One region of the Mesorhizobium sp. 2RAF21 genome, then DNA from elsewhere that is predicted to be linked to it. Evidence: predicted binding sites of a transcription regulator. Region 1 holds the regulator's gene; the other holds the start of a gene.
What was found. The regulator PhoB, encoded in region 1, activates phosphate uptake and scavenging genes when phosphate is short. The targets are predictions, from matches to a motif close to TGTCATNNANCTGTCAT.
Positions count from the first base shown of each region.

Region 2: a site for PhoB is predicted at 6,579-6,595, ahead of AB4136_RS15400 (acetoacetate decarboxylase). Genes of this name have one in related genera too.

Region 1 is NZ_JBFRGM010000013.1:69,856-84,505, reverse strand. Features, by position in the region: gene AB4136_RS21645 (response regulator) at 184-3,939, shown strand; gene AB4136_RS21640 (substrate-binding domain-containing protein) at 4,204-5,232, shown strand; gene pstC (phosphate ABC transporter permease subunit PstC) at 5,328-6,785, shown strand; gene pstA (phosphate ABC transporter permease PstA) at 6,782-8,098, shown strand; gene pstB (phosphate ABC transporter ATP-binding protein PstB) at 8,113-8,937, shown strand; gene phoU (phosphate signaling complex protein PhoU) at 8,976-9,683, shown strand; gene phoB (phosphate regulon transcriptional regulator PhoB) at 9,702-10,391, shown strand; gene AB4136_RS21610 (ROK family protein) at 10,394-11,644, opposite strand; gene xylF (D-xylose ABC transporter substrate-binding protein) at 11,987-13,027, shown strand; gene AB4136_RS21600 (sugar ABC transporter permease) at 13,164-14,480, shown strand; gene AB4136_RS21595 (ATP-binding cassette domain-containing protein) at 14,496-14,650, shown strand, end outside.
Region 2 is NZ_JBFRGM010000008.1:257,795-272,444, reverse strand. Features, by position in the region: gene AB4136_RS15435 (GNAT family N-acetyltransferase) at 1-78, shown strand, start outside; gene AB4136_RS15430 (NUDIX hydrolase) at 93-647, opposite strand; gene AB4136_RS15425 (hypothetical protein) at 781-1,083, opposite strand; gene AB4136_RS15420 (Flp family type IVb pilin) at 1,286-1,474, opposite strand; gene AB4136_RS15415 (inorganic phosphate transporter) at 1,848-3,452, shown strand; gene AB4136_RS15410 (CorA family divalent cation transporter) at 3,531-4,556, shown strand; gene AB4136_RS15405 (patatin-like phospholipase family protein) at 4,577-5,737, opposite strand; gene AB4136_RS15400 (acetoacetate decarboxylase) at 5,766-6,515, opposite strand; gene AB4136_RS15395 (3-hydroxybutyrate dehydrogenase) at 6,718-7,506, shown strand; gene AB4136_RS15390 (MerR family transcriptional regulator) at 7,594-8,532, opposite strand; gene AB4136_RS15385 (LacI family DNA-binding transcriptional regulator) at 8,666-9,658, opposite strand; gene AB4136_RS15380 (ABC transporter permease) at 9,702-10,700, opposite strand; gene AB4136_RS15375 (sugar ABC transporter ATP-binding protein) at 10,687-12,252, opposite strand; gene AB4136_RS15370 (sugar ABC transporter substrate-binding protein) at 12,306-13,190, opposite strand; gene AB4136_RS15365 (SRPBCC family protein) at 13,468-13,935, opposite strand; gene AB4136_RS15360 (ArsR/SmtB family transcription factor) at 13,996-14,334, opposite strand; gene AB4136_RS15355 (FkbM family methyltransferase) at 14,625-14,650, shown strand, end outside.

The sequences.
Region 1 (14,650 bases):
CAAAAGCATCTTCGCGCCTGCTTACTCGCGTGAGAAGCCTATCGCAACCCGGCAATCGTCACGGGCGCTTGGTGCAGGGCGCGGTTCCGATTTGTTAAGGTTAATTGCCCGTTAAGCCTTCCCTGTCAGATTTGGCCGCCGGTCTCGGGAGGGGCCGGGGGCTGGTTTTGGGGGCTGACGGGGATGGATATTGTAGGTGGAGCGGTCGGGGCAGACGAGCCGCCGGCGGTAAAAGAACATGGCGCAACGGACGCGCTATCCCGGCAGGCATTGCAAGACCTTGTCGAGGCTGGCTCCGGCTGGCTTTGGGAAACCGATGCCGAGCTGCGCTTTTCCTGGCTCTCCGAAAGCTACCGGACGGTGACCGGCGCTGACCCTGCCTCGGTGCTCGGCCATTTCCGCTTCGATTTTCTCAACCAGGTCCAGAAAGGAAGCCGTGGCGCCTCGGCGCATCTGGAAAATCTGGAGGCACGTCGTCCGTTCAGCGACTTCGTTTATCAGCCGAAAGACAGCCGCCCCGGCTTCCGTTGGGTGTCGACGTCGGGCTTTCCACGTTTCGACGCCGAAGGCCGCTTCAGCGGCTATCGTGGGGTTGCCCGCAACGTCACGGCCCTCGTCGAGGCGGTGGACGAAATCAAAGGTCTCGCCACCGACGAGGCTGGCGAGCGCGGAGCGCACATGGATCACATGATGGCGGCGCTCAACGCGATGAGCGATGCCGTCTGCTATTACGACGAGGAGGACCGACTGGTCCTCTATAATGATGCTTTGCCGGCAATGTACCACGGCCTTGCCGACATCATCCGCAAGGGCTTGAGCTTTGATGAGCTGATCGAGACGGGGCTCGAACGGGGACTGTGGGATACGGAGGCGATGAGCCACGCAGCATGGCGTGACATCGTCTTGAACCGACGCTGCGACGCGGTTTCGTCGACATCGGCGCTACGGTTTACCGATGGACGGATTGTCATCCATCGGGAAATGCGAGGGGCCGAGGGCGGTACCATCTCGATCTGCACGGACGTCACGGAATTCGAAGCGAGCCGTACCGAGGCGCAGGCTGCCGGCGAGCGTGGCCAGGAGCTGGAATCTGACCTGCAGCGCACCATCGATTCCATGACGATGGGCGTCATCATCCTCGATGCCCAGATGAATGCCGAGATCATCAACAGAGCCTTCTACGACATCTGGAATGTGACGACGGACCAGATTTCCGTCGGTTGTCCGTTCCGCGCCCTCATGGATGTCAACCGCTACAATGGCGTCTATGAAATCGCCGACGAGCATTGGGAGGATTATGTAGCCTCGCGCGTTGCCGAAATCCAGGCGGGTGATGTGGCGCCACGCGAGTTCCGCAGAGCCGACGGTCACACCATGATCTATTCGGTCACGAAACTCTCCGGCGGCAAGCGGCTGATTTCCTACGTCGATGTTTCGGAGGTCAAGAAGCGGGAGGCTGAAGCCGAGGAAGCGCGGCGGTATCTCGCCAGTGTCCTGGAATCGTTGCCGACCGGCGTGCTGATCTATGATCGCGACGACCGTTTCGTTTTCGCCAACAAGAAGCTGCTGGATTCGATCCCGGTCCTGCAACCGGCCTGGCAGACCGGGCGCAGCTTCCGCGATTCCCTGGAACTCGGCCACGCCAATGGCTGTTTCCGCCTTAGCGGCGATCCCGAGATCGACGAGCTCTATGACGTTGATCGCAATCGCTGGTTGGATGCCATGATGGCACGCTGCCGCCTGCGCAGCTCGAGCTTCGAACGGCAGAACCCCGATGGCCTCTGGTATCAGGCTTTCGACATGCGTACCGATGACGGCACCTTCATCGGGGTGCGCGTCGACATCACCGAACTGAAGGATCGGGAACGCGCGCTCCAGGAATCGATGAGCGAAAACGAGGTGTTCAGGTCTCTCATCGACAACGTGCCGGTCTCCATCTACGCCAAGCGCTCGGATCTCAAACTGTTCTACGTTAACAAGGGATGGTGCGAGTTGACCGGCGTTGCGCGCAAGGATGCGATTGGCCGGACCGATATCGAGATTTTCGGGGAGGAGGGTCAGGCGTTCGTCGATGGCGATCTGGCGGTGCTGCGCACCGGAGAAACCCATGAGGTCGAGGAAGCGATCACGGCGGCGGATGGCGTAACCAGGCACCAGTTCGCGCGCAAGGGCGCGATGATCGCCTCCGACGGCTCGCTCTATCTGATCGGCTCGACCACCGACATAACCGAATTGAAGGAACGCGAGGCTGAACTCAAGGAGGCCCGCCAGCGGGCCGTGCTGGCCGACCGCGCCAAATCGGAATTCCTGGCCAATATGAGCCACGAAATCCGAACGCCGATGAACGGCGTGCTCGGCATGGCGGAGCTTCTGGCCAAGTCCGATCTGGATGCCAAGCAAAAGACCTTCACCGACATCATCGTGAAGTCGGGCAATGCGTTGCTGACCATCATCAACGATATTCTCGACTTCTCGAAAATCGACGCCGGGCAGTTGGTGCTCGACCCTGCTCCGTTCAATTTGGCCGAGGCGATCGAAGACGTCGCAACCCTCGTTTCGACGCGGGCAAAGGAAAAGGACCTTGAGCTGATCGTGCGCGTTCAGCCCGGTCTCGATGGCATGTTCGTCGGCGACGTCGGCCGTATCCGGCAGATCGTCACGAATCTGCTCGGCAATGCGGTCAAGTTCACCGACGAAGGCCATGTGCTGGTGGATGTCGCCGGCAACAGGATGCCCGCCGGCACCAAGCTGACCATCTCGGTTACCGACACAGGCATCGGTATTCCGCCGGAAAAACTGTCCCAGATTTTCGAGAAGTTCAGCCAGGTCGACACGTCGTCGACGCGACGTCACGAGGGAACGGGACTAGGGCTCGCGATCACCTCACGTCTTGTCGAGCTGATGGGCGGCGAGATCGGCGTGGATAGCGCCGAGGGCAAGGGCTCGACCTTCTGGTTCACCGTGACGTTGCCCGTTGCCCAGCAGACAGAGGGGCAGCGCGTGATGCCCATCGACGTGACGGGCGCCCGGATTCTGATCGTCGACGACAATGCGGTAAACCGATCCATCCTGAGCGAGCAGATGGCTTCCTGGTCGTTTGACGCCTGCGCGGCGGCGAGTGGCATGGAAGGGATGAAGGTTCTGGCCGCTGCCGCGGCCTATGGCGTTCCCGTCGACTGCGTGGTGCTTGACTATCAGATGCCGGGCATGACGGGGGCCGAAGTGGCGCGTGTCATCCGCAACACCGAAGGTCTCGCCAGTACACCGATCATCATGTTGACCTCGGTCGACCAGACACTCGGCAATGCCAGCTATCGCGACCTCGCCATCGCGGCTCATCTCATTAAGCCGGCCCGGTCTTCGATCCTCCTGGAGGCGCTGGTTTCGACCATTCAGCGCCATCGCAGCGCTGCCCTGCCTCCCAGTGAGGTCGATGCGACCGGTCGCTTCACAACCCGGACAACCATGCCGCTTGCCGTGGCCCTCGAACCGGCGCCACAGATCGCGCCTGTTCGTCCCTTGGCGACCAAGAGTGAAGGCGGCCTCGACATCCTCGTTGCCGAGGACAACGAGGTGAACCAACTGGTCTTTACCCAGATCCTGGCTGACACGGGATACAGCTTCGAGATCGTCGGCAACGGCCGCAAGGCTCTGGAAGCCGCCAGCGAGTTGAGACCGCGGATGATCCTGATGGATGTCTCGATGCCGGAGATGAACGGGCTGGAGGCAACGGGCGAAATTCGCAAACGCGAGGCCGGGAACGGCACGCACGTGCCTATCGTCGGTGTCACTGCGCATGCGCTGAAAGGCGACAGGGAGCGGTGCCTGGAAGCGGGTATGGATGACTATCTGCCGAAGCCGATCAGCCCCAAGGCGCTGCTGGAGAAGCTCGATCGGTGGATCGGTGGCGCATATGAGGCTCGCCGCAGTGCCGGATAAGAAGCCGGCGCTTTGACGCCGGTGTTTCCAATGAAATTTCATTTGCCGGCTGTCGCTGCCGGTAAATTCAAGCAAATCGCTGATTTCGCGGGCGGAACCCTGCTTTCCGCTGGGGACGGTTCGTGTGTGCTTTGGTGGTCGGTTGCCAGTCGTTACTAGGGTGACATGAAACTGTCATGCGACTGTAATAAACGGGCGCTATGGCCTCACTCGGCGCCGCAGGAAAGGCGTCTAGAGACCACCTTCCTAACAGGAGCAGGCCCAATGAAAAAAGCTCTTCTCACCGCGTCGGCCGCTGCCTTCGCGCTCGCCGCTTCGGCTGGCTTCGCCGCCGCGCGCGACCAGGTTCAGGTCGCCGGTTCGTCGACCGTTCTGCCGTATGCCAAGATCGTTGCCGAGCAGTTCGGCGAAACCTTCAACAAGTTCAAGACCCCTGTGGTCGAGTCCGGCGGTTCGGGCGCCGGCATCAAGGAATTCTGCAAGGGCGTCGGCGAGAACACCATCGACATCGCCAATGCCTCGCGTCCGATCAAGAAGGACGAAATCAAGTCGTGCCAGGACGCCGGCGTGAAGGAAATCCAGGAAGTGAAGATCGGCTATGACGGCATCGTCTTCGCAACCGACGCCAAGGGTCCGGATTGGGCGCTGGTTCCGGCCGACATCTACAAGGCCTTGGCCGCCAAGATCGTCGTCGACGGCAAGCTGGTCGACAATCCGAACACCAAGTGGAACCAGGTCAACGCGAAGCTGCCGGCGTGGGATATTGCTGCCTACATTCCGGGTGAAAAGCACGGCACGCGCGAAGTCTTCGAGACCAAGCTGCTCGACGCCGGTTGCGACAAGGCAGCTCTGAAGGCTGCTGGCGTGACCGATGAAAAGGAAATCGGCAAGACCTGCATCGCCATCCGCAAGGACGGCAAGGCTATCGACATCGACGGCGACTACACCGAGACGCTCGCCCGCATCGACTCCAACAAGACCGGCGTCGGCGTATTCGGCCTGGCCTTCTACGAGAACAACGCCGACAAGCTGAAGGTGGCCACCGTTTCCGGCATCACGCCGTCGACCGAGACCATCGCCAAGGGTGAATATCCGGTGTCGCGTCCGCTGTTCTTCTACGTGAAGAAGGCGCATCTCGGCGTCGTTCCCGGCCTCAAGGAATATGTCGACTTCTTCCTGACCGACCAGATGATCGGCCCGGACAGCCCGCTGGCAGAGTATGGTCTGGTTTCGGCTCCGGAAGCCGAGCGCAAGGGCCAGCGCGAAGCCTTCGACGCTGGAAAGACGATGTAATTTTCCTGCTGCCGGGGCGTGGACTTAAGTTCGCGCCCCGGTCATTGCAGTCGGACCCGGTCCGGCTGTTTCCGTGACCTTTCAGAGGCCGCTCCATGTCATCCATGCTCGTCTTGGCAATCGTCGTCGCGATCGGAATTGGCGCCTTCATCATCGCAAGGCAGAGAGCGGCAGCCCAGGATGACGGCAAGGTCAAGCCGCATTCGCGAGCCCACTATCATGGCTGGTGGGCATTCCTGCTCGCAACGTTGCCGGCCGCCCTGTTTCTGGCGCTTTGGGTTATAGGCTCGTCCGTCTATCTCAATAGCCATCTGCATGCGCAGATGCCGGCGCAGACCGGTGTTGCCAGCGAACCCCTGGCCGTCAGCCTGACCAAGAGCCTCGCCAACGGCTTGCGCAAGCTGGACCCGCAACAGGTCGCATCGCTGCCGGCGACTTTCGCCGAACTGCGACCTTCGCTTGCCGCTAAGGGCGTTGCCCTGGCCACCGATACGCAAGACTACATGATCTCGATCGCGGCCGCGGCCAACAAGGTCCAGGATACGCTGGGACTGGTTGGCGCCGTTGCCACCGTTGCGCTGTCGCTCGCGGGTGCCGCCTATGGGATCTCGCAGGTCATGCCGCGGGCTCGAGCCCGCAACAATGTCGAGCGGCTGATGCTTTGGGGTCTGCTCGGCGCGTCCACCATCGCCATCCTGACCACGATCGGCATCGTGCTGTCGATGCTGTTCCAGACGCTGAATTTCTTCCATCGGGTTCCGCTTTCGAATTTCTTCTTTGGCACGGTGTGGGATCCACGCTTCGCCGCCGCCGGTGCTGTTGGCTCCGAGGGGCAATTTGGCCTGATCCCGCTGTTGGCTGGTACGCTCTATATTGCTTTCGTCGCGTTGCTGGTGGCGGTGCCGATCGGTCTTATGTCGGCTGTCTACATGGCCGAATACGCTTCGCCGCGTGTGCGCGCCGCGGTCAAGCCGTCGCTCGAGTTGCTGGCCGGCATCCCGACCATCGTCTACGGCATCTTCGCGCTCGTCACGCTCGGACCATTCCTGCGTGATTTGAGCGCCGCTCTCGCCGGCGGTACGTCCTTTATCCAGGCGCAATCGATCCTGACCGCCGGCCTCGTCATGGGTGTCATGCTGATCCCGGTTGTGTCTTCGCTCTCCGACGACATCATCACGGCGGTGCCGCGTGCCATGCGCGACGGCTCGCTGGGTCTTGGCGCGACGCGCTCGGAAACGATCAAGCGGGTCATCCTGCCGGCGGCGCTGCCGGGCATCGTCGGCGCAATCCTGCTCACCGCCTCGCGCGCCATCGGCGAAACCATGATCGTCGTGCTTGCCGCCGGTGTGGCCGCCAATCTGACGCTCAATCCGTTCGAGGCGATGACCACCATCACGGTCAAGATCGTCAACCAGTTGACCGGTGACCTCGAATTCAATTCACCGCAGACGCTGGTTGCCTTCGCGCTCGGCATCACGCTGTTCGCGCTGACGCTGGTGATGAACATCGTCGCCCTTTACATCGTCCGCAAATACCGGGAGCAGTACGAATGACCGACGTCACCTTGGATACGGTCGCCGCCTCGGTTCCCCAGGCACGTCGCGACATCGGCCTCAAGAAACGTTATGCCGCTGAGCGCCGCTTCCGCCTCTACGGTGTGTTGGCGATCCTCGTCGGCCTGGCCTTCCTGGCGGTCATGCTGGTTTCGATCGTGGGCAAGGGCTACACCTCGTTCTGGCAAACGACGATCACCCTGCCGATTACCTTCGACGAGAAGGTCATCGACCCCGACAACAAACGGGCATCGGATCCAGACGTGCTGGTCACGGCCAATTATCCGGTCTTGGCGCAACGCGCCCTGATGGAGAAGCTCGGCATTGATCCGAAGAACAAGCCGATGGCGGCGAAGCTGAAAGGCTTTCTGTCGGAAGGCGCTCGCGTTCAGCTGCGAAACGTCGCCGTTTCCGATCCGGCGGTGATCGGCACGACGCGCAACGTCGAGATCCTTGCCGCCGCCAACCTCGACTCGGCTTTCAAAGGCCAGATCGATTTGAGCGTTCCGGAAGATCGCCGCAAGGTTTCCGACCAGCAGGTCGAATGGATGAACAAGCTCAAGGCCGAAGGCGCAATGGCCGAGCATTTCAACACCGGTCTGTTTACCTTCGGCGCCTCCAGCCGTCCGGAAACGTCGGGTCTCGGTGTCGCGATCATCGGTTCGTTCTACATGATGGTGATCGTGTTGCTGCTTGCGCTGCCCATTGGCGTCGCCGCTTCGATCTACCTCGAAGAATTCGCCAAGAAGGGCCGTTTCACCGATCTGATCGAGGTGAACATCAATAATCTGGCCGCGGTGCCGTCGATCGTTTTCGGCCTTCTAGGCCTCGCTGTCTTCGTCAATTTCCTCGGCATGCCGCGTTCTGCCGCCTTCGTCGGTGGCCTGGTGCTGACGCTAATGACGTTGCCTACCATCATCATCGCCACGCGCGCTGCTCTCGCTGCCGTGCCGCCCTCAATCCGCTCGGCTGCTCTCGGTCTTGGCGCCTCGAAGATGCAGATGGTTTTCCAGCACGTCCTGCCTTTGGCTGCGCCGGGCATCCTCACCGGTACCATCATCGGCCTGGCACGCGCGCTGGGTGAGACGGCTCCGCTGCTGCTGATCGGCATGGTGGCTTTCGTGGCCGATTATCCGACGACGCCATTCGATCCGGCGACGGCGCTGCCGGTGCAGATCTATATGTGGGCCAATGAGGCCGAGCGCGCCTTCGTGGAACGCATGTCGGGCGCCATCATCATCCTTCTGGTCTTCTTGATGGCCATGAACATCACCGCGATCGTGCTCCGGCGTCGCTTCGAACGGCGCTGGTAGAAAGGGAGCCTGATATGAATATCATGACGGAAAAGACCCTCGAACAGGCAGTGAGCAGCCAGATGAGCGCCCAGACCAATGAGATGATCAAGATGCGTGGTGACAAGGTCACCGTGCACTATGGCGAGAAGCAAGCGCTGTTCGACGTCAATCTGGACATCCGCCAGAACCAGGTGACGGCGCTCATCGGCCCGTCCGGTTGCGGCAAGTCGACCTTCCTGCGCTGCCTCAACCGCATGAACGACACGATCGATTCCGCCAAGGTTGGCGGCAAGATCACGCTGGACCAGGAAGACATCTACGATCCCAAGATCGACGTAGTCGAACTTCGCGCCCGCGTCGGCATGGTGTTCCAGAAGCCCAATCCGTTCCCGAAGTCGATCTACGAGAATGTCGCCTATGGTCCGCGCATCCATGGGCTTGCCAAGAGCAAGGCCGACATGGATCGGATTGTTGAGTCCAGTCTGCAAAAGGCGGCGATCTGGAATGAGGTGAAGGACCGCCTGCACGAACCGGGTACGGGCCTTTCCGGCGGTCAGCAGCAGCGCCTGTGCATCGCGCGTGCAATTGCCGTGTCGCCGGAAGTCATTCTGATGGATGAGCCCTGCTCGGCTCTCGATCCGATCGCAACCGCCAAGGTCGAGGAATTGATCGACGAACTGCGGCAGAACTACACGATCGTCATCGTTACGCACTCGATGCAGCAGGCGGCACGCGTGTCGCAACGCACCGCCATGTTCCATCTCGGCTATCTGGTCGAGGAGGGGGCTACCGACAAGATGTTCACCAACCCTGACGACAAGCGCACGCAGGATTACATCACCGGCCGTTTCGGCTGAGCCGACGAGCGCGGCAGACGACAAGCGAGGACAGGATCATGGGTGAACATACCGTCGCGTCGTTCGATGAGGAACTCGGACAGATCAGCAAGCTTGTCCGCGATATGGGCGACCTTGCGGGATCGATGGTCGAGAGCTCGACCAAGGCGTTGCTGAAATCGGACAATGGATTGGCGCAGCGCGTCGTGTCCGACGATGCCATCATGGATGCGCGCCAACGCGAACTGGACAACCGTGCGATCACGCTGATCGCCAAGCGGCAGCCGATGGCGCAGGACCTTCGTGCCGTCATCGGCGCCATCCGCATGGCGGGCGATTTCGAACGCATCGGCGACCTTGCCAAGAACATCGCCAAGCGGGTTGGCGCGGTCGGGCAGAGCGGGACGCCGCGCGAATTTTCGCATTCCATCGATGCCATGGCGCAGCTCGTACTCGTCCAGGTCGACGGGGTGATCGAGAAATATGCGGCGGCTGATCCGCAGGGGCTTGCTCAGCTGAGGGCCGACGATGAACGGATCGACGTAAAATACACTTCCGTCTTCCGCGAATTGCTGACCTACATGATGGAAGATCCGCGCAACATCACGCCGTGTACGCATTTGCTGTTCTGCGCCAAGAATCTGGAACGCATCGGCGATCACGTCACCAATATCGCCGAAAATGCCTACTACGTGCTGACGGGCGAGCAGTTGCCGCCCAATCGGCCGAAGTTCGACGAGACGGCCGCAGCCGTCCCGGCCGCGTAGCAAAAGGACGACGGCAAGATGATCGCGCCGCGTGTCATGGTGGTGGAGGACGAGGAGCCGTTGGGCGTTCTCCTCCGCTACAATCTGGAATCCGAGGGCTACCAGGTCGAGGTGGTGGCGAGAGGCGACGAGGCGGAAATCCGGCTCCAAGAGAATGTTCCAGATCTTCTGGTGCTCGATTGGATGGTTCCGGCCGTATCCGGTATCGAATTGTGTCGTCGGCTCAGGATGCGCCCCGAAACCGAACGTCTGCCGATCATCATGCTGACGGCGCGAGGCGAGGAAAGCGACCGTGTGCGTGGGCTTTCCACGGGAGCGGACGATTATCTGGTCAAGCCGTTCTCGATGCCGGAGTTCATGGCGCGGGTGAAGGCGTTGCTGCGCCGGGCCAAGCCTGAGGTGCTATCCTCGGTGCTCAAGGTGGGCGACATCGTGCTCGACCGCGAGTCGCACCGGGTTTACCGCAAGAAGAGTGAAATCCGGCTCGGGCCGACGGAATTCCGCCTGCTGGAATTCATGATGCGCCATCCCGGTCGCGTTTTCTCGCGCAGCCAGTTGCTCGACAATGTGTGGGGCGAGACCATCTACATCGACGAACGCACGGTGGATGTGCATGTCGGGCGGCTGCGCAAGGCGGTCAACAACGGTCGCATGCCGGATGTCATCCGCACCATCCGCGGATCCGGTTACGCTATCCGCGAGGACTGAGCCTAGCCTTCGCCGCCTTGTGGCGGCGGGGGCATGGTTGCCATCGGACCGCCCAGTGCGAAGATTTCCTGGTCGATGAAGGTCAGTGCGCGCATGGCGCACCCTTCCCGGATCAGCATTTGCTCGTTCGGCTCCGTGTCGAAGGAAATCGAAGCGGAATGCTGGCCGCCGGCGGTCTGGGCAATCGCTTCCCGCAGTGCCGGCTCGATCAGGTCGAAGGCCGTCGCGCCGATACCGACGAACGTCACCGGGGCGGGGTCGATGACGGCAAACAGGGACCCCAGACCGTAGCCCAGCGCCTCACCGGCGCATCGATAGGCGTCGCGTTCGGGGCCTGCTGTCATGCGTGCCTTATCAGCTAGCGCCTGCATCTCGTTATCAGGGATGTCGGCAGCCGGTTCCGCGTTTTCGTCGATGCCATTGGCGCTTCGCCAGATCGCATAGTTACCGGCATAGGCCTCGACGCAGCCGTGCCGGCCGCAGCGGCACAGCGCGCCTTTCGGGCGATGGATCATGTGGCCGAACTCGCCGCCGGACGAATGTGTGCCGATGAACAATTCGCCGTTGAGCACGATACCCATGCCGATACCGTGCGAGAGCAGGACGGCGATGAAGTCGTCACGATAACGGTCGGTACCGCGCCAGCGCAACGCAACGGCCATCATGTTGCAGTCGTTCTCGACGATGACAGGAATGCCGAACGCCTCTTCGAGGATATCTGCGAACGGAATATTGCCGTGAGGCGTTATTGGCGTCCAAAGCATGGCACGCGCATGGGAATCGGCAGTGCCCTGGACAGCGAAGGCAATACGCAGCACGCGTCGCCCAATCGTGGTTTCGTCTTCGAGGCGCTGCCGCACGATCGTGACACATTCCTCGATCAGGGCTTCCCGCGGCAGGGTCAGGGTGTCCAGCCTGCGGGCATCCTGGGCCAAAACGCGCCCGGCATAGTCGGTGACCGTCGCGGTCAAGAGGTTGAGCGATAGGATCACCGTGATCACCGCCGCAGCGTCCGCGGCAAGTTCCAGCCCGACCTGCGGGCGGCCACGTTTCGCGGCGGTCGATTCACTGCGTCCTTCCATCAGGACGCCCTCGGCGATCAAGTCGGAAGAGATTGCGGAAATGGTCGAGTGGCTGAGACCGGTTATCGTGGTGATTTCGGTGCGTGAAGGCTGTTTGGAGCGGCGCACGGCGGAGATCACCATCGCGCGGTTCCTGCGGCGCAAGTCATCGTGCCGGATTCCGACGGTCATGTCCTTGCCGTTCCTTCCTCCGCCAGCCCTTCGTGAATTCGAGGCTGTTTGCGCACAAGTCCCGCAAGGCATCGGGAAGCGTGCATTCTGTCCATAGGTCGCAGCGCAGGCGAATGCAAAATCCGTTTCGATTTTGGTGTCCTGCCACCAACCTCCTCCACAGATAGTGGCAGAAGCCCGTTCCCGCGTCACTATTATTTCGAGGCACGAAATAAATAAAACTGGATTGTTGAAACCGGTTGACAGAAGAGCCTGCCGCTGCAATTATTTTTTCGAAGCTCGAAAAAAAGCTTCTCCAAGGGCAACGCATACCAGCGCGCCATTGGGCGCAGGGAGGAAACCATGAAAAAGTTCACAACCGCCATTCTGGCGGGTGTCGCCATGACGTTCGCGCTTACGGCCGTCGCCGAGGCGAAGGGCAAGGTTATCGGCGTGTCCTGGTCCAATTTCCAGGAAGAGCGCTGGAAGACCGACGAAGCGGCAATGAAGAAGGCGATCGAGGCAGCCGGCGACAAATATATCTCTGCCGATGCGCAATCGAACCCTGGCAAGCAGCTCACCGACGTGGAAAGCCTGATCGGCCAGGGTGCCAACGCCCTTATCATCCTGGCGCAGGACGCATCCGCTATTGGCCCGGCGGTGCAGAAGGCGGTCGACGAGGGAATTCCCGTCGTTGGATACGACCGATTGATCGAAAATAAGGACGCCTTCTACCTGACCTTCGACAACAAGGAAGTTGGGCGCTTGCAGGCCAAGGCGGTGTTCGCCGTCAAGCCGGAAGGCCATTACGTCTTCATCAAGGGCTCCAGTGCCGACCCGAACGCCGACTTCCTGTTCGCGGGTTCGATGGAAGTGCTGAAGGCTGCGATCGATGCCGGCAAGATCAAGAACGTTGGCGAAGCCTATACGGACGGTTGGCTGCCCGCCAATGCGCAGAAGAACATGGAGCAGTTTCTGACCGCCAACGACAACAAGGTCGATGCCGTCGTGGCCGCCAATGACGGCACTGCCGGCGGTGCCGTTGCCGCGCTTGCCGCTCAGGGCCTCGCCGGCTCGGTGCCGGTTTCCGGCCAGGATGGCGACCACGCCGCCTTGAACCGCATCGCGCTTGGCACGCAGACCGTTTCCGTGTGGAAGGACGCTCGCGAACTCGGCAAGAACGCCGCCGAGATCGCCTCGCAACTCGCCGACGGCAAGAAGATGGGCGACATCGCCGGAGCCAAGGACTTCACGACCCCGGCGGGCAATACCGTCAAGTCGCTGTTCCTGACGCCGGTGGCCATCACCAAGGACAATCTCAACGTCGTCATTGACGCCGGCTGGGTTTCCAAGGACGTTGTCTGCCAGGGCGCCAAGGCAGGCTCGGTGAAGGCCTGTAACTGAAGCTGAGCTTCGCTTGGGTTGAAACCGCGGCTCTCGAGCCGCGGTTTTCTCAAAAACTCCGTTTCAAAGCCGAGAAGACCGGTTTCGCGACTTGACGCTCCATCGCCGCCGCTCGGCGCATGGATGGGAGGATATCATGACCGATACGACCTCGAATGCGCCGGTCGATCGCGCCCGTGCAGCCGAATTGACGGCCGTTGGGCGTTTTCTCAAGGCAACCGAACTCGACACTCGCATGCTTGGCATGGTGGCGGCGCTGCTTGTCATCTGGGTCGGGCTACACCTTCTGTCGGGCGGTCTGTTCCTCACGCCGCGTAATCTGTGGAACCTCTCGGTACAGACGTCGTCGGTCGCCATCATGGCGACCGGCATGGTGTTGGTTATCGTCATGCGCAACATCGATCTGTCGGTGGGCTCTGTCGAAGGCGTGGTCGGCATGATCATGGGCGTTGCCCAGGCCGAATTCCTGATCAGGGTCATGGGCATGCAGCTTGGCAATCCGTGGCTGTGGGTCGTTGCGCTGGCCATAGGCGTCGTCCTTGGCCTCGTTATCGGTGCCCTGCAAGGCTTCATCATAGCCTATCTGGAAGTGCCTGCTTTCATCGTCACCTTGGGCGGGCTGTTGATTTGGCGGGGTGCTGCCTGGTGGATCACCAGCGGTCGCACCGTTGCGCCGCTCGACGCGACCTTTCAATTGATGGGCGGTGGCCCGGCCGGTTCGATCGGCGCGACGTGGAGCTGGATACTCGGCCTTGTGGCCTGTGCGGGCGTGATCGCCATGCTTCTCAACGGCCGTGTGCAACGCCAGCGCTTCAAGTTTCCTTTGCGGCCTGTCTGGGCCGAGATTTTCCTGGGCGTGATGACCTGCGTTGCCATTCTTGGCGCGGTCAAGGTCGCCAATTCTTACCCCTGGCCTGCCGGCGTTGTCAGCAAATACGCTGCGGCCAATAACATTCCGATACCCGAAGGCGGCCTGTTCATCGCGCATGGCATCGCCATTCCCGTGCTGATGGCGGTGGCTGTCGGGCTCATCATGACCTTCGTCACCAACCGTACCCGGTTTGGTCGCTACGTCTTTGCCATCGGCGGCAATCCGGAGGCAGCCAATCTTGCCGGCATCAACACCCGCTGGGTTACGATGAAGGTATTCATGATCATGGGTGTGCTGGCGGCAATCGCCGCGGCGATCTCGTCGGCCAGGCTTAATGCGGCGACCAATTCGCTTGGCACGCTGGACGAACTGCTGGTTATCGCGGCCGCCGTGATCGGTGGCACCTCGCTGGCTGGCGGCTCGGGCACCGTGGTCGGCGCGATGCTGGGTGCGTTGCTGATGCAGTCGTTGCAGTCCGGCATGGTGCTTTTGGGTTTGGATACGCCGCTTCAGAATATCGTGGTCGGCCTCGTGCTGGTCGTCGCCGTTTGGCTCGACACCATGTATCGCAAGCGCGTCTAGGAAGGAGGCAGGATCATGGAACAGACCAGCACCCCTCTCGTCGAGATGAAGGACATCTCGATCGCCTTCGGTGGCATCCGCGCCGTGGATGGCGCTTCCTGCGACCTCTATCCGGGCGAGGTGGTGGCGCTTCTCGGCCACAATGGCGCCGGCAAGTCGACCTTCATCAA
Region 2 (14,650 bases), on a different contig from region 1:
GTGCTGCGCACGACCTACCATGAAAAGCCGACAATCTTGCTTGAGCGACCGAAAGCCGGCGGTCTGAACAGCGTTTGATACAACGCTCTTGCTCAAAGAGCGGCGGGCAAGGTCAATGTCCTGAGCAGCGTCGACAGTTCGGGTTCGTCGATCAGGGTCGCGGCGTCCTCGGGCTTCAGCCAGGCGCGCTGGCGGCTGCGTGCCTCCGGCCAGTTGGCCAGTTCCCCGGTGACGGCGAGCAGATAGACGGTGACGTCGACCCGCGCGAAGGTTCGCGCAAGCCGCTTCCAGTAGGAATAGCTGCCGGCCGGCTCCTTCAGCGTCTTGCCGACGACGCCCGCTTCTTCCATCGCCTCGATGGTGGCGGCCTTGCGTCCGCTCTTGCCGGGCATCGGCCAGCCCTTCGGCAGGATGAAACGCCTGGTCTGGCGCGAGGTGACCAGCATCACCTCAAGGCTGCCGTCCTCGCCGCGCCGAAACGGAATGGCGGCGACCTGGCGGATCGTCTTGCCCTTTTTGGCTTTCCGAACCGCCTGCTTCTTCGGTGAGGGTTTGGCGAGCGGCTGCTTCTCGACAGGCGTCTTCAGGGGCGCCTTCTTCTTGGGCGCGGCCTTGCGTTCAATGCTCTTTTTCTTGGGTGTCGCCATCGCACGTCCGGTCCAATCCGCCGTGCAGGACGAGGCGGGACCTCAAATTAACACAAAGGCCCGGCGAGCGAATGGATGCTTTGCCGTAGCACACACTTATCGTAGACGGCTAATAAAACGAAAATACATCCTGTCAACGACAGCCACCAACCGCACCGCCGCCATTCAGCGATTGCTGGCAAGGTTGCCGGATCGCTGGCGCGGCATTTTGGGACGGCGTCGTAACCTGCCGGTCGAGCTCGCGGTAGATCTGCTGTTGCTGCTGGAACTGCTGCCGCTGGATCTCGCTTCGCAATGCATCCGCGTCCGCCTGGCCGAATGAGTTGATGCCGGGCCGTACGGGGGCCATCGTTTGAGCCATAGCGATGGTCATGGGAATAAGCGAAACCGTCAGCGCCAAGCCGAACCAGATTGCGATGCCGTGAAGCCGTTTCATTGTCTACTGCCGGGTTGTCCGAGCCGATGCTCATTTCTCCCCTATATAGTGCAGGCGGCGGCCGGGTCCATGGTTGCGGGTCTTGTCGTGCTCCTTGCAGGCGGACGGGTGGGATAGTGCCAACGATTTCCTAGCCCTGGAAAATGAAAAGGGCCGCCCGAAGGCGGCCCCGATCTCTTGGTGCAACAGGCCTCGGGCCCGATCAGCCGCCGTTGCCGCTGCCAGCGTTCTTCAGCGTGCCGGCGATGGTGTTGAACTTGGCATTGATGGTGTTGCCGAGGAAGCCGGCGCCAGCAACGATCGCCAGAGCGATCAGGGCGGCGATCAGGCCGTATTCAATGGCGGTTGCGCCCGACTCGTCCTTGACGAAGCGCGAAAGAAGATTGGTCATGATGGTATCCTTTGCCCGGTTGTAACTTTTGTTCGACGGTCTCTTTGCGAACCGTGGCCCATCATGCGGGTGAGCGATTTCAGACAGGTTAAGGTGGATGGTAAACAAATAGTGGCTCTGGCGGTTGCTTAACAAACACAAAACATAGATCGGAAAATTTCCGTATAATTGTCCCATTACTCTCATTGCCGGAGAATGGGCCTCTCTCCCTGCTTGGATTTGGCAAGGATATCAAAGATCAGGATGGCGCTTCGCGATCCTGGCCAATCTCGAAGCGGTGCCGGCCGGTTTCGCTGCGTGAGACGTCACAACAGCTTCATTCAGCCAAAATAGGGTTCCTTGAATTTTGCTGCACTGCAAAAGGAACGGGGCAATGGTGGACGTCACATCAAGTCAAATGGGTATTCCGAGGCCCGAGCATCCGCTCGAAGGGCCGAGCAAGGCCGGCAAATGGTTCATGCCGGTTTTCCTGGCGATCGTGCTCGGCGGCCTCATTTATATCGGCTATGCGCTCAGCCAGGAGCTTACCAGCGCGATTGCCGTGCCGTGGATCCTGCTCGGGCTCGCGTTGCTGATCGCGCTCGGCTTCGAATTCGTTAACGGTTTCCACGACACCGCCAATGCGGTCGCGACCGTCATCTATACCCATTCCATGCCGGCCGAGTTCGCCGTCATGTGGTCCGGTTTCTTCAACTTCCTCGGCGTGCTCACCGCCAGCGGCGCCGTTGCTTTCGGCATCATTTCGCTGCTTCCGGTCGAGCTCATCCTGCAGGTGGGCTCCAGCGCGGGTCTGGCCATGGTGTTCTCGCTGCTGACCGCGGCGATCATCTGGAACCTCGGCACCTGGTATCTTGGCTTGCCGTCGTCCAGTTCGCACACGCTGATCGGCTCGATCGTCGGTGTCGGCCTCGCCAACCAGTTCCTGGCGCCGGCCGGCAGCGCCACAAGCGGCGTCGACTGGTCGAAAGCCATAGAAGTCGGCATGGCGCTGCTGGTTTCGCCACTGGTCGGTTTCGGCATGGCGGCGCTCCTCCTGCTTGCGATGAAGCTGTTCATCAAGAACAAGGCGCTCTACGAGGCGCCGTCCGGCAACGCGCCGCCGCCGCTGTGGATCCGCGCGCTGCTGATCTTCACCTGCACCGGCGTTTCCTTCGCCCACGGTTCCAATGACGGCCAGAAGGGCATGGGTCTGATCATGCTGATCCTGATCGGCGTGGTGCCGACCGCCTTTGCGCTCAATCGCACGCCGGATGTGAACTATCTCGAAGCCTACAAGTCCGCGGCCGCGCAGGTGGATACGGTGCTTGGCAAATATGTGAAGCCGGGTGTGGTGGTGACCGATGCCAAGGCGGTGGTCAGCGAGGCGGTGCGCACCAAGACCTGGACGGATCAGACGACGCCGGCGCTGCAGGCGTTTATCCATCAGACGAATGAACTGGTGTCGCCTTATCCTTCGGTCGAGAAGCTGCCGATCGAACTGGTCAGCAATGCGCGCAACGATATCTATCTCATCGGCGAGGCGCTGAAGCTGATCGACAAGAAGAAGCTTTTGCCGATGGAGGGCGAGGATCTCAAGGCGGTCACCAACTATCACAAGGCCGTCGACAACGCGACGAAGTTCATCCCGCTCTGGGTCAAGATCGCCATCGCGCTGGCGCTGGGGCTTGGCACGATGGTCGGCTGGAAACGCATCGTCGTCACAGTTGGCGAGAAGATCGGAAAGACGCATCTGACCTATGGCCAGGGTGCCGCCGCCGAACTCGTCGCCATGGGCACGATCGGCGCCGCCGACGCGTTCGGCCTGCCGGTGTCGACCACGCATGTGCTGTCGTCGGGCGTTGCCGGCACGATGGCGGCAAACGGTTCGGGCCTGCAGTGGTCGACCGTGCGCAACATGCTGCTCGCCTGGGTGCTGACCTTGCCAGCCTCGATCGCGCTCGCCTTCGGGCTGTTCGTGGTGATGCGCAAGCTGTTTTGAGGGCGGGTTCTTTTCTCACAAAAGGAAGCCGGCGCGCGGGTCGCGCCGGCTTCTGCCGAACAAGGCTCGGTGACGCCAATGAATGAAACCTTGCGTTTGAACCTTCTGGGAACAGGCGATGCGGAGCAGGTGCCGGGCCTGATCTGCGCCTATCGTGGACTTCCCGGGCAACCAGCCGCTGAGCTTCACCCGCAGGAGATCGACGCGGCTCTTGCTGCCGAGGATGGCTGGGTGTGGGTGCATGTCGACCTGGTCGACCAGCGCGCGCATGGCTGGGTTGCCCACCGCTGCGCACTTCCGCTGACGGCGCGCGCGATCCTGGAAGGGCATGACGACAGTCTGGTCCTTGGGCATGAAGACGGCATGATGCACGGCATCGCGGCCGACATGCACAAGGACATAGAACGACCGTCCAGCACGATCGGCCGGCTGCATTTCGCCGTGACCGAACGTCTGCTGGTCACCGGCAGGCGCCATCCGCTGGAGGCGGTGGACAAGGTGCGGCGCTCGCTTGCCGGCGGCTTCGCGCCGGCGACGGCCTTCGAGCTGTTCGAGGCCATCGTCACGACTTTCTGCAAGAACACAGGGTTGCGGCTGGTCGAAGCGACAAAAAAGCTCGACGAGGTCGAGGATAATCTGGTCACCGAACGGCTGAGCGACGAGCGCCGCCGTCTCAAGGAATTGCGGCGGCTGGCGGTGTCGCTGCACCGGCCGGTGGCCGGCATGGTCGCGCTGTTCGAGGATGAGGACCGCGAGGACTGGAAACTATCGGAGACCGCGCATGCCGGATTGCAGCGCCTGGCCGCGCGGCTGGAACGGCTCGACCGCGAAATCGTCATGATCAACGACCGGGCGCGTTTGCTGCAGGAGGAGATGGCGGCGGAGCTGGCGGACGAATCCAACCGCAGCCTGAAGGCGATGGCGGTGATGAGCGCCTTGTTGCTGCCGGGCACGCTGGTGGTCGGCGTTTTCGGCATGAATACGGCCGGCCTGCCGTTCACCCATGGCGACAGCGGCTTCATCTGGGCCGTTGCGCTGGTTATCGGTGCGACCGGGCTTTTCTACTGGCTGCTGCGCCGCGCCGGCATCAGCCTGCGTTTCTGACTGCCGAGCGTGAGGTCACCCTAAGTCGGGTCTTCGCGATGCAGGTCATGGATGGCGACGCCTTCGGCATTGGTCGGCGGGGTCAGCCATTGCTGATGGCGCAAGGTGCGCTGCGTGTCCTCCAGGCCCATGTCCCAATGCTCGCGCATCGAGGTGCCTGAGAACTCATAGTCCTTGGCGTGCCCCTCATAACCCTTGTGCTGGTAGATGAGGTGGATGATGTTGACGACGCCGGCGTCGGAATAATCGGCGATCAGCTGTTCTTCGTCGGCCGAGCGCAACTCCGCCGGCACGCGCTTCAGCGCTTCGAGAAGCTGCATCTTCAGATCGTGGATGCGCTTGAAATTGTCGGTGTTCTGGCGCGTACGGCTGGAATACATGATGTCCTTGTGGCGCGACAACACGTCGGCCATGCCGCGCGGCAGCGCGCCGCGCGCTGAGAACAGGTCGACCTGAAACACCAGCGAGCTGCGGTCTTCTTCCTGGTCGAGCAGATATTGCAGCGGCGTGTTGGAGACGATGCCGCCGTCCCAGTAATATTCACCCTCGATACGCACCGCCGGGAAGGCGGGCGGCAGCGCACCCGAGGCCATGATGTGTTCGGGCCCGATACGGACCTTGTCGGTGTCGAAATAGACGAAATTGCCGGTGCGCACATTGACGGCGCCGACGCTCAGACGCTTGCGGCCGTCGTTGAGCACGTCAAAGTCGATCAGCCGCTCCAGCGTGTCCTTCAATTCGGCCGTGTCGTAGAAGCTGGTGGCGCCTTCGGCCCCGGACTGCTCCAGCCATGGATTGGGGAAGCGCGGTTTGAAGAAGCCGGGCTGGCCCATGGTCATCGTCATCCACGAACTGGTGCGGTTGCGGATGTCGCGATAGATGTCGCCTTCTGGCGTGTAGGCCCAGATCTTGCGGCCGGAAATCGTCTGCCAGAACTGCTCCAGCCGCTGCAGGCGCCGGCTCGGCTCGTTGCCCGCGATGATGGACGCATTGATGGCGCCGATGGAGACCCCCGATAGCCAAGCCGGCTCGCAGCCGGCCTCCGACAGCGCCTGATAGACGCCGGCCTGATAGGCGCCGAGCGCGCCGCCGCCTTGCAGCACCAGCGCGACCCGGTCGTATTGCGAGGCGATTTCCTGAATGGTGGCGACGTTCGCCTTGGCTCTGTAGCGGTCCAGCACGGTCAACTCCGGCAAAGAAAGGGGATGGTCAGCGTGTGCCGGCGAGATAGTCGTACACGACCTCGCCGAGGCCGAGCGTGAGATCGGCGGTGAAATGCAGCGCCGACACCACTTCCAGCACCGGCAGGCGAGCGACATCGGCCATCACATGCGGCCGCAGGTCGAGCGCGGCGGGACCCGCCCAAGCTTCCTTCAGCGTGATGTCGGTGAGGTGGTAGCGCACCAGTTCGCAGATGCGCGGCGTGCCGTCGACATGCGGGATGATCTTGACGAGAAAGTTCGGCGCGGTCAGCGCCGCCATGACCTGGTCCTGGTCGGCGGCGCGATGCTTGTAACCCATCGTGCCGGTGGCGCAGAGCACCGAGCCGTAGTGCAGCGTGCCGACGACGACCTCGCCCTCATTGACGATCTTGGGATTGGCGAGTTTCTTCGGAAACCCCCACAATTCGCGGCCGCCGGCGATCGGCGCGTCGTCGTCCAGATACATGGAATGGACGTAGACACCGTGCTGGCCGTCGAAACGGACCGGAATGACCTGGCCGCTCTCGGTATAGTCGCCGAAGCCGGTCGAGTCCGGCATGCGGATGAATTCGTATTTCACCAGCGGATCGCCGTCGATCTCGAGCGGCGCCGGCACGACCGCCTCCAACGCCTCGCGCGTGGTGCGGTAAGTGATGATGACATATTCGCGGTCGAAGAAGCGATAGGGGCCGGGCGGGAACGAGGGATTGGTGAGCGGCATGGCATAGGCGCGCTTCACGACGTCGGCGATTTCCAAGCTGTCACCTCAGGATTGACGAATGTCATATCGGAAACAACACCTGTCATGTTGCATGGCAGCATGACGGTCTTGTGTCGGGTCGATGAACGATTTCAGCTGTTTGTTGGTTCCGAACGAAGACCGACACATGATTGTGATGGAAACTTGCTGCAATGCACCTAATTAGAATGCCATCGCAAACGCCAGCCGAGAGATCATCATGGGCTCCCTGACTTCGAAGAACGCGCTTGTTACCGGTTCGACCAGCGGCATCGGCCTTGCCATCGCCAGGGCCTTCGCCGCCGAAGGCGCCAATGTCACCATCAACGGACTTGGCGATGCCGATGCGATCGAGAGGGAACGTGCCGGCATCGAAGCCGATTTCGGCGTCAAGTGCCGCTATTCCAACGCCAACATGATGAATGGCCCGGAAGTGACCGCCATGGTGCACGAGGCCGAACAGGCATTCGGCAGCCTCGATATCCTGGTCAACAATGCCGGCATCCAGCATGTCGCGCCGATCGAGGAGTTTCCCGACGACAAGTGGGAAGCGATCATCCGCATCAACCTGCTCGCCGCCTTCTACGCCATCAAGGCCGCGCTTCCGGGCATGAAGGCGCGCAAATGGGGGCGCATCATCAACACCGCTTCGGCGCATGCGCTGGTAGCGTCGCCCTTCAAGTCGGCCTATGTCTCGGCCAAGCACGGTATTGCCGGCCTGACCAAGACGGTGGCGCTGGAGGCCGCGCAGGACGGGGTGACGGCCAATGCGATCGCGCCCGGTTATGTCTGGACGCCGCTGGTCGAAAAGCAGATCCCCGACACGATGAAGGCCCGCAACATGACCGAGGAACAGGTCAAGCACGACGTTCTGCTGGCGGCCCAGCCGACGAAGGAGTTCGTGACGGTGGACGAGATCGCGGCGCTGGCGCTGTTCCTGTGCTCGGACGCGGCCAAGCAGATCACCGGCACGACGCTGCCGATCGATGGCGGCTGGACGGCGCAGTAGGCCGGGTTTCGCCTGATATCTCCCTGGAATGCCCGGCGCGTCCGCGAGACATGCGCCGGGCATTCGTTTTTGTTCGGGGCGTCGAAGTCAGTTTTGCGCCGTCGCCAGCAGCGGTGTCATCGCCTCGTTGATCCATTGCCACTCGTTGCCGGGCCCTTGGCCGGGTTCCTCACCGCGCAATATGGCAAGCAGTTCCTGATACCGGGTCGAGCGGGCATGATGCTTGCGGTATTGGCCGAGATGCCATTCCAGATAGGCCCGGTCCGGCTGCCTGCGCATTGCCTTCGCCGATCGGTCCAGCCATTCGCGCGCGATCGTTTCGCCCTCCGGCGAGATCGGGGCTACGCCCGCGGCGATAGCGGCCTTCACCCTGGCCAGAATGGCGTTGGCAGCCTCGGCATAGGCGCCCGGGTCGAACTCACCGTTCCACATAGCGGCCGTCTCGGCCTGTATCTCGGAAACGAAGCTCTCGTCGCCGATCATGGCGCTGATCTCGTTCCAGGCGTCGATCTGCCGGGACGTCGGCTCGTCGGGCAGCTCGGGCATGGCGGCATCGATCATCTGGCGCTTCCAGCCTTCGCCCATCTCGGCGCTCGTGCCCACCTTGTCGTAGAAACGCTCCATCATGGTGCGCATCTGGTTTTGGGACAGGGTCGTCATCGTCCAAAGTCTCCTCAGGTCGGTTGCGGTTGGTTCCGTGATCCTGAGCGTGGCACGCAACACGGCGGCGACCCGGCGACGGGAGGCGATTTCGACTTCCAGGGCATCAAGGCGCATGGCCAGGACATCTTTCAGTTCGAGCCGCCGGGACAGGAGCTTGCGGATGGCGGCCAGGCTGACGCCGGCCTCCCGCAAGGCCCTGATCAGGTCGAGGCGCGCGACATCGGTATCGCTGTAGATGCGATAGTTGCTGACGGTGCGGGTGGACGGCGGCAGCAGCCCCTTGTCGGAATAGAAGCGGATGCGCCGCACCGAGATGCCGCTCAGCCGCGAAAGTTCGCCGATCGTGTGCATTTTCTCGCTCATGGGACCGTCCTAACGTCTCCACCAAGTGGAGGGTCAACCGTGCCGGCGAGGCTTTTTTCGCCCATGTTCCGCGCGGTGCGCGAGCCGGCCGCGAAGGTCGGGCTCGCGACGGTCCTGCGGTGGCCAGACCCGCTTATACAGCTTCGCGCCGACCGACGGGTGCCGTGGAATTGCGCACGACAAGCACGCCGGAGAGCAGTTCGTCTTCTCCGGCAGCAACGCCGCTGCCGGCGATTGCCGCGGCGACGGCGCGTTTGGCGATGTCCTCCACCGGCTGACCGATGGTGGTCAGGCGCGGCGTGATCAGCCCGGCCAGCGGAATGTCGTCGAAGCCGATGACGGAAAGCTCGTCCGGCACCTTGATGCCGAGATCGGAGGCGGCGCGCAGCAGGCCGATCGCCTGCTGGTCGTTGGCGGTGGCGATGGCGGTTGGCCGCTTCGCTGGCGCCCGGTCGAGCAACTGGCGGCCGAGCGCTTCGCCTGAGACATAGTCGAAATGGCCTTCGATGATCTCGGGCTTGATGCCGGCGGCCTCGAGATGCTCGACGAAGCCCGCCCGGCGCGCCCTGGAAACCGGTGCGTCGGCCGGTCCGGCTATGTAGGCGATGTGGCGATGGCCGAGGCCGATCAGATGTTCGGCCGCCAGCGCCGCGCCGCCATGATGGTCGACGGAAAGCAGGCCGTGTCCTTGTAGTCTCCTGTCGACGACGACTGTGGCGGTGTCGCCGCGCCAGCTCTGCGACTGGCCGGACTGGATTGGCACCACGATCAGGCCGGTGGGGCGGCTCTTCAAAAGGCTTTCGATCTGCGCCACCTCGATCTTGGGATCGTCATTGGTGATCGACAACAGCACCGAAAGGCCGGCATGGAAGGCGACAGCTTCGACATGCTTGGCGAGTTCGGCGAAGAAGGGGTTGGTGATGTCGGGGATCACCAGGCCGATCATGTCGGTGCGGCGGCGGCGCAGGCCGCGCGCGACATGGTTCGGCTTGAAGTTCATCTCGCGGATCGTCGCCTCGACCTTTTCGCGCAGGGCAGCGCCGACCGTCTCGTTCCTGGCCATGACGCGCGAGACCGTTCCGACCGAAACCCCCGCCCGCCGGGCGACGTCCTTGATGTTGACCACGCTGCTATGCCCCGGATGTTGCGGCGATCCATGCCGCGCTGCCTCAGGCCTTGGTTAGCCTTTCGCGATATTTGTCAAGGATGACTGCGAGGATAATGACGAAACCGGTGATCATCTGCCGCATGAAGTCGCTGAGGCCGAGCAGGATGAGACCGTTGGCCAGCACGCCGATGATGCAGGCGCCGAGCAGGGTGCCGATGATCGAGCCGCGGCCACCGCTCAGGCTGGTACCGCCGATGATGACGGCGGCGATGGCGTTGAGCTCGAAGCCGATGCCGATGATCGGGCTCGCGATGTTGAGCCGCGCCATATAGATGATGGCGCCGATGCCGACGGCGGCGCCGCAAATGGTGAAGGCGGCGACCTTGTAGAAAAAGACGTTGTGGCCGGCGAGCCGGGTCGCTTCCTCATTGTTGCCGATGCCGTAGAGAACACGGCCGAACACCGTGCGGGTCAGCACGAACCAGCCGACCGCGACCAGGACAAGCGCGATCAGGAACAGCACCGGCACGCCGTAGATTGTCTGCGAGCCGAAGGCGTTGAAGCCGGCCGGGAAGGAATAGATGGTCGAGGCGCCGGTGACCTGAAGGGCCGCGCCGCGCGCGATGTTCAGCGTGCCCAGGGTGACGATGAAGGACGGGATGCTCCACCAGGCGCTGATCAGGCCGTTCAGCACCCCGAAGACGATGCCCGCGGCGATGGAGCTGATCGTTGCCAGCACCACGGCAAGCGTGGGATCGAGGCCGGGCAGGGTCATCACCGTGCCGGCGACGACGGCGGCGAAGGCCAGCACCGACCCTACGGACAGATCGATGCCGCCGATCAGGATGACGAAGGTCATGCCGATCGACAGCACCAGATTGATGGTCACCTGGGTCAAGATGTTGGTGACGTTCGAAGCCGTCAGGAAATGGTCCGTTCCCAGCGAGAACACCACGATCAAGAGGATGAGCGCGATGCCGATGCCGGCTTCGCGCAACACGGTCTTGGTCGTGGTGGCGAGACCGCTTGAGGCCGGGCGGCCGAAGTCAGTGGCGTCCATGATTGTTCTCGTCCTTGTAGGCGAAGCCGAGGATGCGTTCTTCGGAGAAATCCGGACGCAGAACCTCGCCGACGATGCGGTGTTTCGACATGACCAGGATGCGGTCGCAGAGCGTGATGAGTTCCGGCAGTTCCGAGGAGACGACGAGCAAGGCGAGCCCCTTCTCGGCAAGGCCGCGTAGCAGGGCGTAGATCTCCGCCTTGGCACCGACGTCGACACCGCGTGTCGGTTCGTCGAGCAGCAGGATCTTCGGGTCGTTGGCCAGCCATTTGGCCAAAACTACCTTCTGCTGGTTGCCGCCCGACAGTGTCGAGGCGGCATCGGAAGCCTTGCCGTATTTGAGCTTGATCTCCTTGCCGAGATTTTCGGTCATCCGTGCCTCGGCCACCCTGTCGAGCAGGCCGGCATGCGAGACCTTGCGCAGATTGGCGAGGCTGACATTGGCGGCGATGGGCATGGCCAGGATCAGGCCTTCTTCCTTGCGGTCCTCGGTCAGGAAGCCGATGCCGTCGCGGATCGCGGCTTTCGGGCTGCCATAGCGGCGCTGCCGGCCGTCGCGTTCCAGTGTCCCGGACATAGGCAGGTCGGCGGCGAAGATGGAGCGCAGCAATTCGGTGCGACCGGCGCCGACGAGGCCCGCGATGCCGAGGATCTCGCCATAATGCAGGTCGAGCGAAATGCCGTCAGGATTGGGGGAGGCGGGATGGCGCAGGTTCTTCAAGGCCAGCGCCACGCCGCCGCCGCGGTCCAGCTCACGCGTCGCGGCCATTTGCGCGGCCAGTTGGCGACCGACCATCGAACTGACAAGCTTTTCGGGCGAGGTGTCGGCAATGTCGGAAGTCATCACCGACTCGCCGTTGCGCAACACGGTGACGCGGTCGCAATTGGCGAAGACCTCGCTGAGATGGTGCGACACGAAGACGATGGCCACGCCCTTGGCGCGCAGGCCGTCGACAATGGTGAAAAGCCGTTCGGTCTCGCGCGCGGTCAGCGTCGCGGTCGGCTCGTCGAGGATGAGGATGCGGCTTTCGCCCATCAGCGCGCGGGCGATTTCGACCAGCTGGCGGTGGGCGACGCCGAGCGTTTCCACCGGCCGGCGCACATCGATGTCGTCGAGGCCGATGCGCGCCAGCGCCTGCCGGGCCCTGGCGTAGACCTCGGGGTAGTCGACAATGCCGAAACGCCGGCGCGGAATGTCCTCGAAGCAGATGTTTTCCGCGATCGAGAGGTAGGGAAGGAGATTGAACTCCTGGTGCACGACCTGGATGCCATGTGCCTTGGCGTCGGCCGGCGAATGCGGCTCGTAGGCGGTGCCGTCCAAGGTGATCGAACCGGCGTCGCGCTTGACGATGCCGCACAGGATCTTGATCAGCGTCGACTTGCCGGCGCCATTCTCGCCGACCAGCGCATGGACTTCGCCGGGCCGTAGCGTGAAGGAGACGCCGTTCAGGGCGACGACGCCGCCGAAGCGCTTGCGGACGTCCGAAAGCTCCAGGATGGGATGCATGTCGGCCGTTGCCGCGCGTGCGGCATTCTGCGTTACATTTGCCATGGGTCGTTCCGTCGAGGCGGCCGCGCCTGTTGGCGTGACCGCCGATCGTGAGGTTACTTCACGTCGTCCGAGGTGACGAGCTTGATGTCGGTCTTGACCCAGCCCTTGAGCGGGGCGCCGACGGCCAGAACGCCGAGCGCCTTGTCGATGGCGTTGGCCGCCATCTGCTGGCCGAACTGGTCGACCGTGGCCAGCATCTTCTTTTCCTTGAGCAGCGGCTGCACGGCCGGGATGTTGTCGAAGCCGATGACTTCGATCTTGCCGGTCTTGCCGGCGGCCTCGATCGCCTTGACGACGCCGACTGCCATGGAATCGTTGGCCGCCATCACGCCCTGGATATCGGGATGGGCGGTGAGCATGTTGGCGAAGACGGAGTTCGCTTCTTCCGTCTCCCAATGGGCGGTACGGGAATCGAGCAGCTTCAGCTTGCCGTCCTTGATCGCGTCCTCGAAGCCGAGCTTGCGCTGAGCGGCGTTGTCGGCGCCGGGATTGCCCTCGATGATGACGACCTTGCCGCCTTCGCCGAGCTTCTTGGCCAGCGCTTCGCCGGCCATCTTGGCGCCGGCGCGGTTGTCCGGGCCGACGAAGGCGAGTTCGACGCCGGCCTCTTTCTTGGCCTTTTCGTCCAGCGCCACGTCGAAGTTGACGACGGTGATGCCGGCTTCCATGGCCCGCTTCAGCGGCGGCACCAGCGCGCGGGAATCGGCCGGCGCGATGACGATGGCGTTGACCTTTTCGGTGATGAAGCTTTCGACGGCGTTGATCTGGGTCTCGATGTCGGTCTCGGACTGCATGCCGACGGCCTTCAGCTTGTAGTCGCCACGCTTGGCTTCATGGGCCTTGGCGCCTTCCAGCATGTTCTTGAAGAACTCGTTGGCGAGCGATTTCATGACCAGGCCAACCACGGGCTTGTCGGCGGCGAAGCTGGCTGCGGGCATGGCTAGAGAGGCCGCCAGAACGCCGGCGGCGATAATCTTTCCGAACTTCATAACTTCCTCCACTTTGTCATCGCGCCGTTTCCTCCCAGGCACGATGAAACGTTTCATCGCAGGTTTTCAACGGAACTGTCAAGCGTTCGCGAGGGCCAGGCCGCGCGGGCACTTCTGGCTTCGCAGGCCTCTGCGATCAGCCGGGGCCTGGAGAGCATTCGCCGCCGGCAAAGAAAAAACCGCCGGAGTGGCCGGCGGTTTTTCCCATTCAGGTTTTGCAATGCGATCAGGCTGAAAGCAGGGCTTCCAAGCGATCCCAGCTCTCGACCGCGCCGGCTTCGGCTCCTGACTGCACCATGCCGTCGCGCGCTTCGACCGACTGGAATACCGACTGCGCCACGACCCTGGTGCTGCCGCCGACTTCCTCGAAGGTGACGGTCTCGAGCAGCACATGGCCGGGCATGCCCTCGAATTCGAAGGTGCGCACGATGCGCGAAGGGGCGGTGGCTTCATGATGCACGCCATGGAAGCCGTATTCGTTGCCTTGCTTGTCGCGCTGCACGAAACGCCAGATGCCGCCCTGCCTCGGTTCGAACTTGTCGATCGTCGTCGTCAGCCAGGCGGGACCCCACCAGTTCGGGATCGCTTGCGGGTCGGTGAAAACGGCAAAGATACGCTCGCGCGGCGCGTTGAATGTTCGCGTCAGGACAATTTCCTGCTTGCCCGGCTCGGCGGTAAAGGTGGTTTTGGACATGATTACTTCTCCACTCACAAATAAAAACAATAGGTTGAGTTAGTTCGACCGGTGCCGGCGCTAATTCTTGCTGGCCTTGGTCGCCGCTTCGATGTCGTTCAGGAAAGCGTCGAGGCGATCGAAGCTTGCTTCCCAGTGGGTGCGGCAATTCCATACCCACTCGGCGACTTCTTTCAGCGCCCCACTCTCAAGGTGACAGTGGCGGCGCTGCGCCTCGCGGGTCTGCGAAACCAGCGAGGCCTGCTGAAGCACTTTCAGGTGCTTCGAGATGGTCGGCAGCCGAAGGTCGAACGGCTCCGCCAATTCGTTGACGGTGGCATCGCTCTTGGCCAACCGCATCAGGATGGCCCTGCGTGTCGGATCGGCGAGCGCATGGAAGGCGAGGCTGAGTTGGTCCATTATTTTTCCGATTGGCTAATTAGCTAATCGGTAAAATAGGAAGAAAAATTCGATTGTCAAGCGACCGCGATGCGTGCGGGGGAGATGAGAATTTTCATCTCATGTCAGCGCTCCAGAGCGCGCGTGCGCGGGGTGCCCGGTCTGTAACGGCAGGCAATTTTCGAGGCTTAAGCGCCGTCAGGCCCAGCCGGTAAGGTTAATGATTGGTTTCCGAGCGAAACGGCGGCAAACATGGTTTATGGGCGAAGGGTGGCAAGGGCTGCGTTCAGGGAAAGCCTTGGGGTGGGCAGATGACATCGTATTTGGAGGCGATCTC